2 regions of the Nicoliella spurrieriana genome follow, and region 1 is predicted to be linked to the other one. Evidence: predicted binding sites of a transcription regulator. Region 1 holds the regulator's gene; the other holds the start of a gene.
What was found. Region 1 encodes LexA, which represses DNA repair genes until DNA is damaged. Its sites were predicted from a motif close to CNAACANNTGTTNG; they were not measured.

Region 1 (8,262 bases):
TTTTTCAAGGTGCCGAACAGCCTTTCTACGAATGTATGGTTCAGCAATCTGACGCATCTCAATGGATGTTTGAACCCGGGTCGGTACACCGACGGCCTCCAAATTATCTTGTAATGAGAGTCCGTTCATAATGGTTGCAAGCATTCCGATATAATCGGCCTGAGCTCTTTCCATTCCCATTTTAGATCCAGCCTCACCTCGCCACATATTGCCACCACCGACAACGATTGCAATTTGAATTCCTAGATCATAAATTTGCTTGATTTCCTTAGCCATTGACCGCATTACTGGTAAATTAATTCCAAACCCCTGTTCTCCTGCGAGGGCCTCACCACTAAGCTTTAAGATTATTCGCTTATATTTTAGGTCTGCCATCATTTTTCCTCCCCAAACTTTTATATCAAGATAATTCTATCATAATATTTAAAATTGTGATAGAGCATATAGTCTTTCAATCAACGTTCTTAAACCGAATATAACTTTTTCCACAAAAAAAGCGCCCCCTAAGGTGCGCTTTTTATTGTTTTAACTATTTGATTTGACTATTTACTTCGTCAGCGAAGTTAGTTTCTTCAACTTCGATTCCTTCACCAACTTCGTATCTAGCAAAGCCCTTTAATTGAGCATTCTTACTTTCAACAAATTTACCAACAGTTTGGTCAGTGTCCATAACAAATTCTTGATCTGCTAAACTAATTCCAGCAAGGAACTTGTTTAAACGACCTTCAACCATTTTTTCAACGATCTTTTCTGGCTTACCTTCGTTTAAAGCTTCCTTCTTAAGCACTTCACGTTCATGGTCCAAACGGTCCTTAGGAACGTCGTTTCTATCCAAGAATTCAGGCTTAGCAGCAGCAATATGCATTGCAACTTGCTTAGCAGTAGCATCATCACTACCTTCAATTAAAACCAATGCAGCAATTAAACCACCATTGTGAAGATAAGCACCGAAATGACCATTGTCGTCCTTTTCAAATACTTGGAAACGACGAAGTGAAACCTTTTCACCAGTAATTTGAGTAGTATGGATAATACTTTCTTTAATACTACCCTCTGGAGTACTAAGAGCTAAAGCTTCATCCATATTAGCAGGCTTGTTAGCGGCAATCGTGTTAGCAATTAAATCAACTAACTTCTTAAAATCATCATTAGTTGCAACGAAATCAGTTTCAGCGTTAACTTCAACGATTGCAGCAACATTACCATCAACAGCAATTTGTGCTAATCCATTAGCAGCAACGTTACCACTCTTCTTTTCAGCCTTAGCAATTCCCTTTTCACGAAGGTAATCTAAAGCCTTCTTTTCGTCACCATCGGAAGCAACAAGTGCCTTCTTAGCATCCATCATTCCAACACTAGTTTTTTCACGTAATTGTTTAACTTGAGCAGCAGTAATTTTAGCAGCCATATTTATTTCTCCTTTTAATTCATAATAAAAGCTGACTCAAACCTAGGCCTTAGCGGTCCAAAATTGAGTCAGCCCAAGTGCTTTTAATTATTCATTATCTTCTTTTGCGTCTTCAGCAGCATCAGCTTCTGGAGCCTTTTCAAAATCGTTTTCGCTAACGCCTTCTTCACCTTGGTTACCTTCGATAACTGCATCAGCCATCTTAGAGGTGATTAAACGAACAGCACGAATAGCGTCATCGTTAGATGGAATTACAACGTCAACAGCATCTGGATCAGAGTTAGTATCAACCATTGCAACGATTGGAATGTTTAAGATGTGAGCTTCGTGAACAGCAATTGCTTCCTTACGAGGATCAACAACAAATAAAACATCAGGAATCTTAGGCATATCTTCAATTCCGCCCAAGAAGTATTCTAATTTAGCCATCTTCTTGTTAAGAAGTGAAACTTCCTTCTTTGGAAGTAAATCAAAGGTTCCATCAGTAGACATCTTCTTTAGCTTCTTAAGGTATGCAATCCGCTTTTGAATAGTGTCCCAGTTAGTTAAAGTTCCACCTAACCAACGGTGGTTAACGTAGAATTGACCAGCACGAGTAGCTTCTTCTTCGATTGAATTTTGAGCTTGCTTCTTAGTTCCTACAAACAGAACCGTTGCACCCTTTGATGCTTCATCCTTCATGAAATTGTAAGCAGCATCTACTAACTTAACCGTCTTTTGTAAGTCGATAATGTAGATTCCATTTCTTTCAGTAAAGATGTATTCCTTCATCTTTGGGTTCCAGCGACGAGTTTGGTGTCCAAAATGAACACCAGCTTCTAATAATTGTTTCATTGAAATAACAGCCATGATATTTCCTCCATAATAAATAAGTTTTTCCTTCCCATTGATCATTTAACCTTACAACTCATAAAATGAGCACCGGCAAGATTATCACAATAGGTGTGAAATATTAACTATATAATTATACAAAATATAACTATCCAATGCAATCAATAATTTTAATTTTTAACGATTTTATCTGATTCTCCGGTACTAATGACATCTCGACTGGCGTCCATTGAAGTATTTACCATGCTTTTAACAGCCGTTTTAGTATAAAAGGCGATATGTGGAGTAACTAATACGTTATCGCGTTCCAAAAGATTTTTGATTCGAGCATCTGGAATCTTATCAAAACTGCCAAAGTCAGTATTGAAAACGCCAACTTCATCTTCATAAACGTCAAGTGCAGCTCCACCGACTTTACCACTGTCCAATGCACGAATTAACGCATCGGTATCCACTAAGGTGCCCCGAGCTGGGTTTAAAATGATCACACCGTCCTTCATTTGAGCAAATGTATTGTCATTTAACATGTGTTCATTTTCCTTTACGGCTGGGGCATGAAGGGAAATAACATCTGATTGACGATAAAGTTCCTCAGGGGTATCAACATAAATGCCCTCTTTATCCAATTCAGGATTTTTAAAGATATCGTATGCAATTACTTTAGCCCCAAATCCACGATAAATTTGAATTGCAGCACGACCGATTCGGCCAGTAGCAAACACCCCAACCGTCAATTGATTTAATTCAGTTGCAATATTTGGTGCCCATCTTAAATCACCGTTGACAATTTTATGGTTGAACACCTTAGTATTACGCAATAGTTGCATTAACTGAGTAACCGTAAATTCCGCAATTGCTTGTGGTGAGTATGCAGGAACGTTAGTCACTTTAATATGATTACGATTAGCAGCAGTAAAGTCGACATTATCGACCCCAACGTTTCGTAATGATAATACCTTAGTCCCAAAAGTCCCTAATTGATCTAATATCTCTGCAGTATAGGGCTTTTGTTGGAACGCAACGACCCCATCAAAACCATTCGCTAGCTTTACTGAATCTGCATCCAAAAGCACACTTTCAATTTGGACATCAACGGATTCATTTTGAGCTTCCCATTCCTTTAAAAATGGTTTTTCATCATCACGAACACCATAAACAATAATTTTCATAATTAAGCGGACCCTCCTAAATTATATTAACCTAATCATTATAACATTCAATTAATCAGCAAACTATCAATTCAATTTAACGTTGTGTTTTTTTAAGTATTGCTCCTTAGCAGCGCGACTTTGGTGTTTAAAGGCATATTCAGCCTGCAGTGCTGCTTTCTTTGTTAAAAATGACTCATAATAAATTAATTCCACTGGTTCATGCGAACGGGTATACTTAGCTCCAGTCCCATTTTGATGCTGAGCAATTCGATGGGCTAAGTTATTTGTATAGCCACCGTAAAACGAGCCATCCCCACATCTTAATACGTACATATAGAACTTCTCTGCATTATTTTCCATATAACACCCGACTAATTTGCTCAGTATATTGATTCCCATGACCTTGATAAACCGTAATTGGAGCCTTAACTTTAAGTCCCCCAGGTCGACCATCCTTAATTCCTGAAACCAAAATCATATTTGCGTCACGATCAATCCGTGGATAAATGAATTGAATTTCCTTTGGTACCAAACGATTTAAGCTCATTTTATCTAGTAATTCCAAAAGTCGATCCGGACGATAAACAAAATAACAACGACCATTGGTTTTAAGCAGTCCACTAGTAATTGACAATACCATATTCAAATTAGTTTTTATTTCATGCCTGGCAATTGCTAAATACTGATTTGAGTTTTTATGACTATTTTCTGAATTTGCAAAGTACGGTGGATTACAAATCACCACATCCGTTGAATCATGATTAATATAATTATAAACATCTTTAATGTCTGTATTATAAACGGTAAACCGATCACTTAAGTCATTTAAATCGACGCTTCTTTGGGCCATATCAGCCAACTTAGGTTGGATTTCAACTTCACTAAACTGTCCATTAGTTTTGTGCGCTGCAAATAAACCAACCGCACCATTTCCAGCGCATAAATCAACCACACGAGTATTTACTGACTTAGGAATAGCTGCAAAGTTGGCCAAAAGAATTGCATCTAATGAAAACGAAAACACATTGGGATTTTGAATTACCTTTATTTTTTGACTATAAAGTTGGTCAATTCTTTCTGATTCATTAAGTTCAACTTTCATTTTTTCAACTCCAGTTCCAAAAACTACTTGCAATTAAATCTAAATATAGAATAATATTGAATTGATAACTGTCTAGGAGGATAACACTTAATGTATTCATTTTTAAGATTCATATTTAAAGTAATCACACAATTAATCAACGGGCGGGTTAATGTTAAGAATAAAAACAAGCTGCCCGATGGTAACTACATTCTAGTTGGTCCCCACCGGGCTTGGTTTGATATGCTATTTTTTGCCCTTGCTGCCAGCCCTAAGAAGTTTACCTTTTTAGCAAAAAAGGAATTATTTAATAATTTTATTTTAAGATATATTTTAAACAAAGTAAACGCAATCCCAGTTGATAGGCAAAAGCCGGGCCCATCAGTAATTAAAAAACCAGTAAAATTATTACGTACAACTGATTTATCAATTATTATTTTCCCATCTGGTAGTCGTCATTCAGATGAATTAAAAGCTGGTGCCGCACTAATTTCTAAGTTAGCGGGAGTACCATTAGTTCCAGTGGTATATCAGGGGCCCCTTTCATTTAAACAACTGTTTACTAGGAAACCAGTTTCGGTGGCGTTTGGTGACCCAATTCAATTTGATCGCAAATCAAAAATTAATGATGAGGAGCAAGCAAAGTTAGAGGCACAAATGCAAGCTAGTTTTGATCAATTAGACCATGAGATTGATCCTAATTTTAAATACGTAGATGTTTCTAAAAAATAAAAATAAGCAATAATGCCAATTTGGCGTTATTGCTTATTTGTTAACTTCGATTTTTCATCGAATTCATCATTTGTCTTAATTTCTTTTGTGAAGGTTTTTGGCCCATTTGTTGCATCATGGCACTTAATTGATCTTCACTAATTGGTGGATTACTCTTTAAGTAAGATTCCATGTACTTACGAGCAGCAAAGAAACCAATTGCAGCACCGGCCAATAAGGCGACGATCACAATTAAAATCCAAAGTCCAGTTCCCATTAATTACACCTCCCATTTTAAAAGTCATCATATTAATTTTACACAATTAATAATGATTTTTAAAGTGGTTAATCACTAATCATCACGAAGACCCTTCCCACGTTGAATATCACGAACTTTTCTAGGGGTAACTTCCTCCCCCTTGTCATTGTAAACCTTCATCATTTCAACTTGAGATTTAAAATTTGCTCTAAATCGCTTTAAATATTGTTTTCTAAGCTTTCCTTGTTCTAATTTTTCTAATTCGCTTAGTCCTTCTTTTTTAGCCTTATGGGCTAATTCATTAATTCTCGGAATAATTTTCATTAATTCTTTATCTTCAGCCATGGTTTACCTCCTAAATAATTCTTTACTAATAAGATTAACTGTTTTTAACATTATATTCAAATAAAAGCACCCGAACATCTGTTTTACACTCCATATTTTTTATGCTAAGATATCTTTGTAAATAAAGGGTAATGGGGGTGAACTATAATCGCAAAAGTTGAATCAAGACAAATTGCAATTTTAAGATTTATTTGGAATTCAATTAAGAAACAGGGGTATCCACCAACCGTTCGTGAAATTTGTGACGGGGTTAACTTATCATCAACTTCAACTGTGTACGGACATATTACTAGGTTACAAAAAAAGGGATTCTTAAAAAAGAATCCCGCGAAAACTAGGGCCTTGGAGATTACAGACCTTGGATGTAAAGAACTAGATGTTAATGTTCGTAAGCAAGAAATCCCACTACTAGGTCAGGTCGCTGCTGGTGAGCCCATTTTAGCAGTTGAAAACGTTATCGAGTACTTCCCAATTCCACCTGAGTACCAATCAATTTCTGATTCACTCTTCATGCTTACAATTAAGGGAACTAGTATGATTAACATCGGCATTTTAAATAACGATCAAGTAATCGTTAAAAGGCAATCAACTGCTTTAAATGGCGAGGTCGTAATTGCAATGAATGAAGACAATGAGGCTACGTGTAAACGGTTCTATAAAGAAGCTAATCATTATCGCCTTCAACCAGAAAATGATACTATGAGCCCCATTATTCTAGATCACGTTACTATTTTAGGTAAGGTCATTAGTCTCTATCGACCAAATATCAACTAAATAAGCGGTCCCTCGTATGGGATCGTTTTTAGTTTGTCAAAATCATACTGCAATATATCGTTAGCATCTTTAAAATAAGCGACAATGCTATTTGAAATCATTAGATTAATAATTCCGTTATTTTCATGTAATATCACAATTGGTTTTCCAATATTAGTCGCATAACCAATTTCAAAGGCAGTTCCACTATCCACAAAACCATCTTTAAAATCTAAAACTGCAACGATAACATCACTAGCTTCCAATTCGTCAATATCTTTTTGATAAACTTTTTTACCCCAACTAACGGTTCCTTCCTTTTCCTCTGGAAAATTAACCTTTCTAGGACTAAAGAAATCACTAATGGTCGGATTATTAAAAAGGGCCTCTTCAGCACGACTAATTCGTGCAATTTGATCATCATCAAAAAATGGACCTGCTAAATAAACTTTTTTCATTTTATATCCCTACTTTCGAATTAAATATTGGCGTTGATTATTCTTAACTCCAGCAAAAACATACTTCGCGTTATCAGCATCAATCGGTAACGATAAGTCTCCCGGCTTAAGTCGTGGCCATGAACTAAAAATGGTTTCATATTTTGAAACCGAAACCTGCTTCCGCTGATCAAGCATCGCAATAATGTGATCCCTACGCTTTGCATTAAAAAAGCCCGCTTCTAACTTACCAGTAAAAAATTCACCCTGAGCTCCGGATCCATAACTAAATAACCCCACTAAGTCACCGGGAACCAGTTCATCATCATTATCAATCAGTGATAATAAGCTTAAATAAAGTGAACCAGAGTAAAGATTGCCTACTCTTTTATTATACATACTTCCGAAGTTAAATGCTGTTTTCAAAGTAGTGCTCTGCTCCGAACTTGCCTCAGGCAAAACTGACCGAAGACCCTTAATGCCCATTTTGGGATATGGTAAATGGAAAATCATGGCTTTAAGATCACTAATGCTAAGGCCGGTTTGTTTCTTATATTGCTGCCAGGTTTCATTAAAAAAATTAACGTATACATCGTTTGAGTAATGACCATCCACAATTGCTTCAGTGGTATACAATGGTCGCCAAAAATCCATAATATCCTTAGAATAAAATGAACTGACCCCATCAAATGAAATTATTCTAGGGTTACTAGTTACTAGCATTGCAACCGCTCCACCACCTTGAGTCACTTCACCAGGGGTATTAATTCCATATCTAGCAACATCAGCACCAATTACTAATGCCTGTTTATCAGGATGTAGCTGGACATAGTCACGCGCCATTTGTAGTCCTGCAGTCGCACCATAGCAAGCTTGCTTAGTTTCAAAAGCACGTGTATTAGGGTTAAGTCCTAATAAATTTTGTAAATAAATTGCTGCTGATTTAGAATTATCAACTCCCGTTTCAGTTCCAAAAATTACCAAATCAATGTGTTCACGGTTATCATCATTAATAATCCCATCAGCGGCATTGGCAGCCATCGTAACCACATCTTGAGTATTTGGAATTACTGATTGTTGTTGCTGCCCAATTCCGATTAAATACTTATTAGGATCTTCATCCCGTGCTAAAGCTAATTCTTCCATTGATAAGTACATTTCAGGAGTGTAAAAACTAATTGCATCAATTCCAACATTCATACTAAAACCCCATTCTATAAAATTAAACTATCACTACCATATCACAAATGTAATCTCTTTAATTCAGCAATTAATAATAATTAAAA
Region 2 (8,262 bases), 100 kb from region 1:
TAACCTAACTTAGTTTGTAGATATGCGTATGCCTTAGCAGCATCAATTGCATCGGTATCTGGATTTTGGTGTCCGAAAATTAATTCTTTGCTCATTATTGATTGCTCCAATTCTATTATTATATTAATCTGACACTTCTATTATATTTTAGAAGCATTGATAAATCAATTTAAAGGTTTTTGAATCGAAACTGGTTGCCCCTCCGTTTTAACATCAACTACAAATGAGCCATTTGAATATCGCTCGCTCATAGGATGGTCAACTGGAACTACGTCATGAACACGTCTCCGATCGGTAAAAATATGCAAAGCCGTATTCATTGTATCGGGCTGGATCGAAACGAACCCGGTAATTTCATGTGGTTGTGCCTTGAGGGCCTTTAGGATAATCACGCCACGCCGTCCTCTACCAGCTAGGGGAATCTCAGCGACTGGAAGGTTCTTATATGCTCCCCGCTGAGTGATTATGGCCATCACTGAATCCTCACTAGCTAATTGACAACCGACAACTTGATCATCATCGCGGAGATCCATTGCACGGACTCCGGTACTCTTAGCGCCACTAAAGGAGACTTCTGAGAGCGCATACCGGGTCGCCATCCCTTCGCGACTGGCCACCACCAATTGATGGTGCTTAACATTAGCATCAATGTATTCAACCGTTACCACGTTAGCATCGGGATGCTTTAACTTTTCATAAACACTAGCGTGACTCTTATAAGTCCGGCCCGGTAATAGCTTGGCAAATTCAGTCAATTTTACATACCCATCACTCGTAGCAATCAAAAAACTGCCGGATTCATTTAGATGTTTGAAGGCAACCGTCTTGATGATTTTCTCGTCATTGGCCAATCCAATCGTTTGAGAAATGTGTTCGCCAGTATCCTTCCAACGGGTGTCGGTGATCTCAAAGACCGGCCGATAGATCAAATGCCCCTTGTTGGTGAACATCATTAAGTGGTCACGAGTATTTAATTGTTGCATAAAAATGGGATGGTCATCTGACTTCAAGCCGTTCTCATTGACCTCTGAAGCGCGATAAGAACGGATGCTACTCCGCTTGAGGTAACCATCGTCACTAACTAAGACAATTACATCCTCATCTGGAACTGTGACCTTCGTACTGATCTTAAGGTTCTCAATTTCAGCTTCAATTTGGCTCAATCGCTTAGAAGCATACGCCTTCTTAATAGACCGTAGTTCATTTCTTAAGACCAGGTCTAATTGCTTCGGGTCCGCTAAAATAGCCCTGAACCGTTCGATTCGTTTAGCTAATTCTGCTGCTTCTTGATTTAACTGGGTGACATCAGTATTGGTTAACCGGTACAGTTGTAAGTTAACGATTGATTCAGCTTGATTATTAGTAAAATCAAATTGTTCAATCAAATTATGCCTAGCGGATGATTTATCCTTACTCCCCCGGATCACCTTGATAACTTGATCTAAGATTGATAATGCCTTGATTAGTCCCTCTACAATTTCTTGCCGGGCTAATGCCTTGTTTAAATCAAATTGAGTCCGCTTCTTAACCACTGATCGTTGGAATTTAAGGTATGAGTCTAACGCCCGTTTTAACGAGAGCCGTTCTGGTCGCATGTTATCGATCGCGACCATGTTGAAATTATATGATACTTGAAGATCCGTATTCTTAAAAAGGTAGTTTAAAATTCCCTTTGAATCCACATCCCGCTTCAATTCAATTGCGATCGATAACCCATTACGGTCACTTTCATCCCGGACTTCAGCGATCCCGTCAATCTTCTTAGCAATTCTGATTTCATCAATTTGCTTAACTAACTGTAGTTTATTCACTTCATATGGAATCTCAGTGACGCGAATCAATTGCTTGTTCCCGCGCAATGCTTCGATGGCCGTTTTAGAACGTACTGCAATCCGCCCCTTACCGGTTTGGTAAGCCTTTTTAATTTCATCGATTCCCTGAATAATGCCACCAGTCGGAAAGTCGGGCCCCTTGACGTATTTCATTAATTCATCCAGGGATGCATCGGGATTCTTTTGTAAGGCAATGACCGCATCGATGACCTCCCCTAAATTATGCGGTGGGATATCAGTTGCATATCCGGCTGAAATTCCAGTCGCCCCGTTGACCAATAGGTTTGGGAATCGGGATGGCAAAACCACCGGTTCATATTCGGTATCATCAAAATTCAAGACCCAATCAACAGTATCTTTATCGATGTCGCGTAACATTTCACCGGCAATCTTGCTAAGTCTAGCTTCGGTATACCGCATTGCTGCTGGTGGATCACCATCCATTGACCCGTTGTTCCCGTGCATTTCAATTAAGGGTTCTCGTAATTTCCAGTCCTGGCTCATTCGCACCAATGCTTCGTAAATGGAGCTATCACCATGGGGATGGAAATTACCCATTACATTTCCAACTGACTTAGCAGCCTTCCGGAACCCCTTGTTGTAAGTATTACCATCCTTATTCATTGCGTAAAGAATTCTACGTTGAACTGGTTTTAAGCCATCACGAACGTCAGGTAACGCTCTTTCTTGAATAATCGATTTGGAGTAACGACTAAATCGTTCACTCATGATATCTTCAAGCGTTAGCCGTTCAATTGTTTGTCCATTTTTCAATTAATTGGGCCTCCCTTGATTAACTATTTAGCGGTATTATCTAAAATACTGCCGTCTTCTTCTAGGTTGAACTGAACATTATGCTCGATCCAATCACGTCTAGGAGCGACCTTATCACCCATTAAAGTAGTGACCCGCCGGTCTGCTAATTTAGCATCATCGATATGGACTTGAATCAACGTTCGTGACTCAGGATCCATGGTCGTTTCCCAGAGTTGGTCTGCATTCATTTCACCTAATCCCTTGAAGCGTTGTAGGGTGTATGGCTTCTTAAATGCCTTTACTTCCTGTTCCATTTCACTATTAGTCCAGGCATATGCAATTCGCTCTTTTTTACCAACCTTCTTTTGCACCTTATACAGTGGTGGTAATGCAATATAGACGCGCCCCGCTTCAATCATTGGTCGCATGTACTTGTAAAAGAAGGTCAGCAATAGGATTTGAATGTGGGCACCATCATCATCAGCATCGGTCATGATGATGATTTTATCATAGTTAGCATCTTTAATATTAAAATCAGAACCGACCCCAGCACCAACGGTATAGATCATGGTACTAATTTCTTCGTTCTTCATAATATCAGGTAGCTTTGCCCGTTCAGTGTTTAAGACCTTCCCCCGTAATGGAAGGATGGCTTGATGCTTACGATCACGTCCCTGCTTAGCAGATCCACCGGCTGAATCCCCTTCCACTAAGAACAATTCATTCTTAGCGGCATCCTTAGATTGAGCAGGGGTTAACTTACCTGATAACAGCCGTTCCTTTTTACGCTTTTTATTACCACCGCGACTTTCATCCCGCGCTTTCCGAGCAGCGTCACGCGCCTGTTGAGCTCGAATTGCCTTTTGAACTAATTGCTGAGCAAAGTCGCCGTTTTCCATTAAAAAGTAAATTAACTTATCACTAATGATGCTATCAACGATGGAACGCGCCTCAGGAGTCCCTAGCTTTCCCTTTGTTTGCCCCTCGAACTGTAATAGTTCTTCAGGGATCTTTAAGGCAATAATTGCTGATAGCCCTTCTCTAACATCGTTTCCATCCAGCTTTTTATCCTTCCCCTTTAATAGTCCTACCTTTTTAGCATATTCATTAAAGGCCTTAGTCCAAGCGCTCCGGAACCCTGATTCGTGGGTCCCACCATCCTTGGTCCTAACATTATTGACGAATGAAAGGGTATTTTCAGTATATCCGTCATTGTATTGAGCGGCTACTTCAACTTCAATCCCCTCCTTAGATCCATCAAAATACATGACCGGACCCAAGGTATGCTTGCCTTCGTTTAGGTATTCCACAAATTCCTGAATTCCCCGTTCAAAATGAAATTCATCATGCTTGGCTGGAGTCGTTCGTTCATCGGTCAACGTGATCTTGATTCCCTTTAGCAAGAAAGCTGATTCACGTAACCGTTCCTTTAAAATGTCGTAATTAAAAACGGTGGTCGTAAAAATAGCTGGATCTGGTTTGAAAGTCACCGTTGTCCCGCTATGCTCACTAGTTTTACCCAAATCATTCAAAGTACCGATGGGCTTACCACCGTTTTCAAATTTTTCTTGATACTTCCGACCATCCCTAACGATCGTAACCGTTAAGTTAGTGGAAAGCGCATTAACAACGCTTGATCCAACCCCATGTAATCCACCAGAGGTTTTATAACCACCGTTTTCAGAAAATTTTCCCCCTGCGTGGAGGACCGTCAAGATTACTTCAGGAGTGGGTTTGCCAGAAACATGGGTTCCAACGGGCATTCCCCGGCCATGATCAACGACGGTTAAACTATTATCCTTATGAATCGTAACATTAATTTCATCACCATATCCTGCTAATGCCTCATCAACGGCATTATCAACGATCTCGTAGACCAAGTGATGTAGCCCACTACCGTTAGTGGATCCAATGTACATCCCCGGCCGCTTACGAACGGCTTCTAATCCTTCCAAAACTTGAATGGAAGAATCATCATATTCTTGTTTTGATTTTGCCATTATGAGAAAACTCCTTTACATTATGCAATCTATATAATAATAACTTATTTGTGTAACTTTGCAAATTATGCGAACAAGCGTTTGAATTTTCCGCTAACCTTCTATGGTATAATATGATTAAGATAAATTATTATAACACTCGAAAAGATGAACATTTGATAAATTATCGTTATTTTAACCAAATCATTATTGGAGGCATCATTTTGAAAATTGCAGCATTGTTAATCATAGCATACTTACTGGGGTCGATTCCGAGTGGAATTTTGATTGGTGAAAAATTCTTTAACGTCGATATTCGTAAACATGGTTCTGGCAACATTGGGACCACCAACACATTCAGAGTTTTAGGCCCCATCGCCGGAACGGTCGTTTTATTCATGGACATCGCTAAGGGGGCGTTATCAGCAGCACTCCCACTTATTTTTCAAGTTAATTTTGGGTCCATTCATCTGACTGAATTAATTTTTGGACTCTGTGCGGTGGCTGGACATACCTTTTCCATTTTTGACAGATTCAAGGGCGGTAAAGCAGTTGCCACTAGCGCGGGGATGCTATTAACCTATAATCCAATTCTCTTTATATTAGCAACGGCCGTTTTGCTTCTGGTCCTTTACTTGAGCAGTATGGTTAGTCTAGCTAGTCTTTGTACCTTTATATTTGTTTCGATTGTTTCACTACTCATTAAGGATTACTTGCTAGCCACTATCGCTATTATCTTAACGCTATTTGTATTTTACCGCCATCGTAAAAACATTCAACGAATTAGAGCTGGTGATGAGCGTCTAGTCCACTTTGGCATTAATTATAATCGTAATCATCACTAAATAATTAAAGACGCTTACCAATTTGGTAAGCGTCTTTTTATTAATGGACCGTAATATCGAATTGAGTATTAAACCGCGCACCTGCAGCTAAATCCTTAATCCCCTTTTTATGGATTAAGAGGCCATCTGTATCAACATCATCGGCAATGCCCCACCACGGCTCAATACAAACAAATTGAGCATCTTGTGGGTATTGAGACCAAAGTCCCATGTACTCAGCATCCTTTGTCTGCAATGAAACGCCATGGTCATCGCTATTATGAGCATTGGTTAATTTAATCTCCACGGGGTTACTATTGAGATTTAAGATAACCGCATCGTTTTTAAAAAGAGTTCGGCTAATCCCTAATGGTGACTTCAAATCAATTTCGTTTCCACTTTTTGCATTACTCAATGAGTTTTGCAGTGGGACTTGATCAAAAATTTCATTGGGGATCACGTTCAATTGATAGTCACTAAATGTACCGGTGGTTAATGGGACGTTGAATGCGGGATGTGCACCAACTGAAAAGTACATCGTTTTATCATCTGAATTTACAACGGTTAGGTTAACCTTAAGGGTCTTTTGCTCCAACGTGTACTTCACAAATAATTGAAAATCAAACGGGTACATTGCCTTAGTATCTGAATCAGAATTCAATACCATCGTAATCGAATCATTAGTTTGTTCACTTAATTTAAATTCCATATCACGGGCAAAACCATGTTGACCCATTGAATATTGCTTACCTTCATATTCATATTTATCGTTTTTTAAACGCCCCACGATTGGAAATAAGATTGGTGCATGTCTACACCAAAAATTAGGCTCAGCTTGCCATAAGTACTCAATTCCGTTAGCACCCTTGACACTATTAAGCTCGGCCCCCTTTGAATTGACTTTAATTGTTAAATCGTCATTTAATAAAGTAAATTCCATGCTATCATCCTCATCTATTCTAGTTATTTAAGTTAATTCTAGCAAAAAAATTAGATTAGAGCACTAAATTAACCGATTATAGAATGAATTGTGATAGATTTTGATCCTTTGCTAAGTGTCCGACCTTATCTTCAACGTAATGTTCAGTAATCGTAATGTCTCCCATTTCCATATCGGGACCTTCAAATAGTAAATCTTCTAATAGTTTTTCTAGAATTGTATGAAGCCTTCTAGCTCCGATGTTTTGAACATCACGATTTACATTATACGCAATTTCAGCAATTTTTTGAATTGATTCGATGGTAAAAGTGACCTTAATATTATCAGTACCAATCAATGCTACGTACTGTTTAATCAAAGCATTGTTCGGTTTTGTTAAAATATTGACGAAGTCTTCCTTGCTAAGAGAATCTAATTCAACTCTGATTGGAAAGCGGCCCTGAAGCTCAGCAATTAAATCGCTAGGCTTGCTTTCGGCAAATGCTCCAGATGCAATAAATAGGATATGGCTAGTATCCACTAGTCCATACTTAGTATTGATGTTAGCTCCTTCAACGATTGGTAAAATGTCTCGTTGAACTCCTTCTCTTGAGACCTCACCCTTATTTTGTGACTTTCCACCAACAATTTTATCAATTTCATCGATAAAAATGATTCCAGTATTTTGGGTCCGGTTAATGGCTTCCCGGTATAGATCGGCATCATTAACCAGTTTCTCTGATTCTTCACGAATTAAAATTTCACGAGCCTCAGCCACCTTTAAGTGGGCCTTGATTTTCTTCTTTGGCAGCATGTTTCCCAAGGTATCGTTTAAATCAATACCCATTTGTCCCAACATGTTATTTTGTTGTGATACTGATTGCTTAGGATCATCCATTTCAATTTCAACCATCTTATCTTCGAGTTGGCCTAATTCTAATTCTTTTAAGACTTGCGCACGTTTATCCTTAACTGCTTGGCTAACTGGTTGGTGTTTGGGTTGATCTTGTTCCGTCGGCATTTTCCCCTTTTGAATCTGGTTCAACATATCCATCATGCTCTTCATATCAGCATTTTGATTTGCTTGTTGATTATCATCTGGAACCATTAATTCGGCAATGCGTTCATTTGCTTGTTTTGCTGCTTGACTAGCGACCCGTTCGAAGCGTTCTTCTCGCACTTCTTTAACAGCATTTTCAACTAAGTCCCGAACCATTGATTCAACATCACCACCAACATACCCAACTTCAGTAAATTTAGTTGCTTCCACTTTTACAAATGGTGCGTTAACAATTTTAGCAAGCCGTCTTGCAATTTCGGTCTTACCAACTCCAGTTGGTCCAATCATTAAAATGTTTTTAGGGGTAATATCTTCTTGCATCGACTTAGAAAGATGCATTCTTCGATAGCGGTTCCTTAATGCAACGGCTACTGCTTTTTTAGCATCATCTTGGCCAATGATGTAGTTATCTAATTCTTTAACAATTTGTTTTGGTGTTTTATCAATTGCTTCCATTAAAAATTCTCCTAATTTAAATTATAATTCTTCTGAAATAACGTTCTGGTTAGTAAAAATATCAATACTTCCGGCAATGTGAATGGAGGCTTCAGCAATTTCTTTTGCACTCATTGCTGGTGCATGATGCTTCATTCCAAGTGCGGCAGCTAATGCAAAATTACCCCCAGAACCAATTGCTAAAATATCATCATCAGGTTCAATTACCTCTCCTGATCCTGAAACTAGTAATAAATCCTTGTGATCGGCAACGATTAATAGTGCTTCTAGTTTTTGTAATGCTTGATCGCCACGCCATTGTTGGGCGAGTTTAACTGCCGCTTGTTTTAAGTTTCCACTATATTCCTTTAGCTTGCCCTCAAATTTAGATTCCAAGTTAAATGCATCAGCCACGCTACCGGCAAATCAAACGGCCACTTTACCATCATAAATTTTA

Region 2: the regulator LexA is predicted to act here: its motif matches at 4,659-4,672, upstream of parE (DNA topoisomerase IV subunit B).

The regions. Positions count from the first base shown of each region.
Region 1 is NZ_CP093361.1:1,135,872-1,144,133, reverse strand. Features, by position in the region: gene pyrH (UMP kinase) at 1-375, opposite strand, end outside; gene tsf (translation elongation factor Ts) at 530-1,408, opposite strand; gene rpsB (30S ribosomal protein S2) at 1,496-2,257, opposite strand; gene MOO44_RS06300 (D-2-hydroxyacid dehydrogenase) at 2,410-3,408, opposite strand; gene MOO44_RS06295 (GIY-YIG nuclease family protein) at 3,475-3,750, opposite strand; gene MOO44_RS06290 (tRNA1(Val) (adenine(37)-N6)-methyltransferase) at 3,740-4,492, opposite strand; gene MOO44_RS06285 (lysophospholipid acyltransferase family protein) at 4,583-5,203, shown strand; gene MOO44_RS06280 (YneF family protein) at 5,244-5,459, opposite strand; gene MOO44_RS06275 (DUF896 domain-containing protein) at 5,535-5,786, opposite strand; gene lexA (transcriptional repressor LexA) at 5,934-6,560, shown strand; gene MOO44_RS06265 (nucleoside 2-deoxyribosyltransferase) at 6,557-6,997, opposite strand; gene MOO44_RS06260 (hydroxymethylglutaryl-CoA synthase) at 7,007-8,176, opposite strand.
Region 2 is NZ_CP093361.1:1,238,151-1,246,412, reverse strand. Features, by position in the region: gene MOO44_RS06765 (manganese-dependent inorganic pyrophosphatase) at 1-95, opposite strand, end outside; gene parC (DNA topoisomerase IV subunit A) at 165-2,606, opposite strand; gene parE (DNA topoisomerase IV subunit B) at 2,630-4,588, opposite strand; gene plsY (glycerol-3-phosphate 1-O-acyltransferase PlsY) at 4,792-5,412, shown strand; gene MOO44_RS06745 (aldose 1-epimerase family protein) at 5,453-6,331, opposite strand; gene hslU (ATP-dependent protease ATPase subunit HslU) at 6,408-7,826, opposite strand; partial or broken gene hslV (HslVU peptidase proteolytic subunit) at 7,848-8,262, opposite strand, start outside.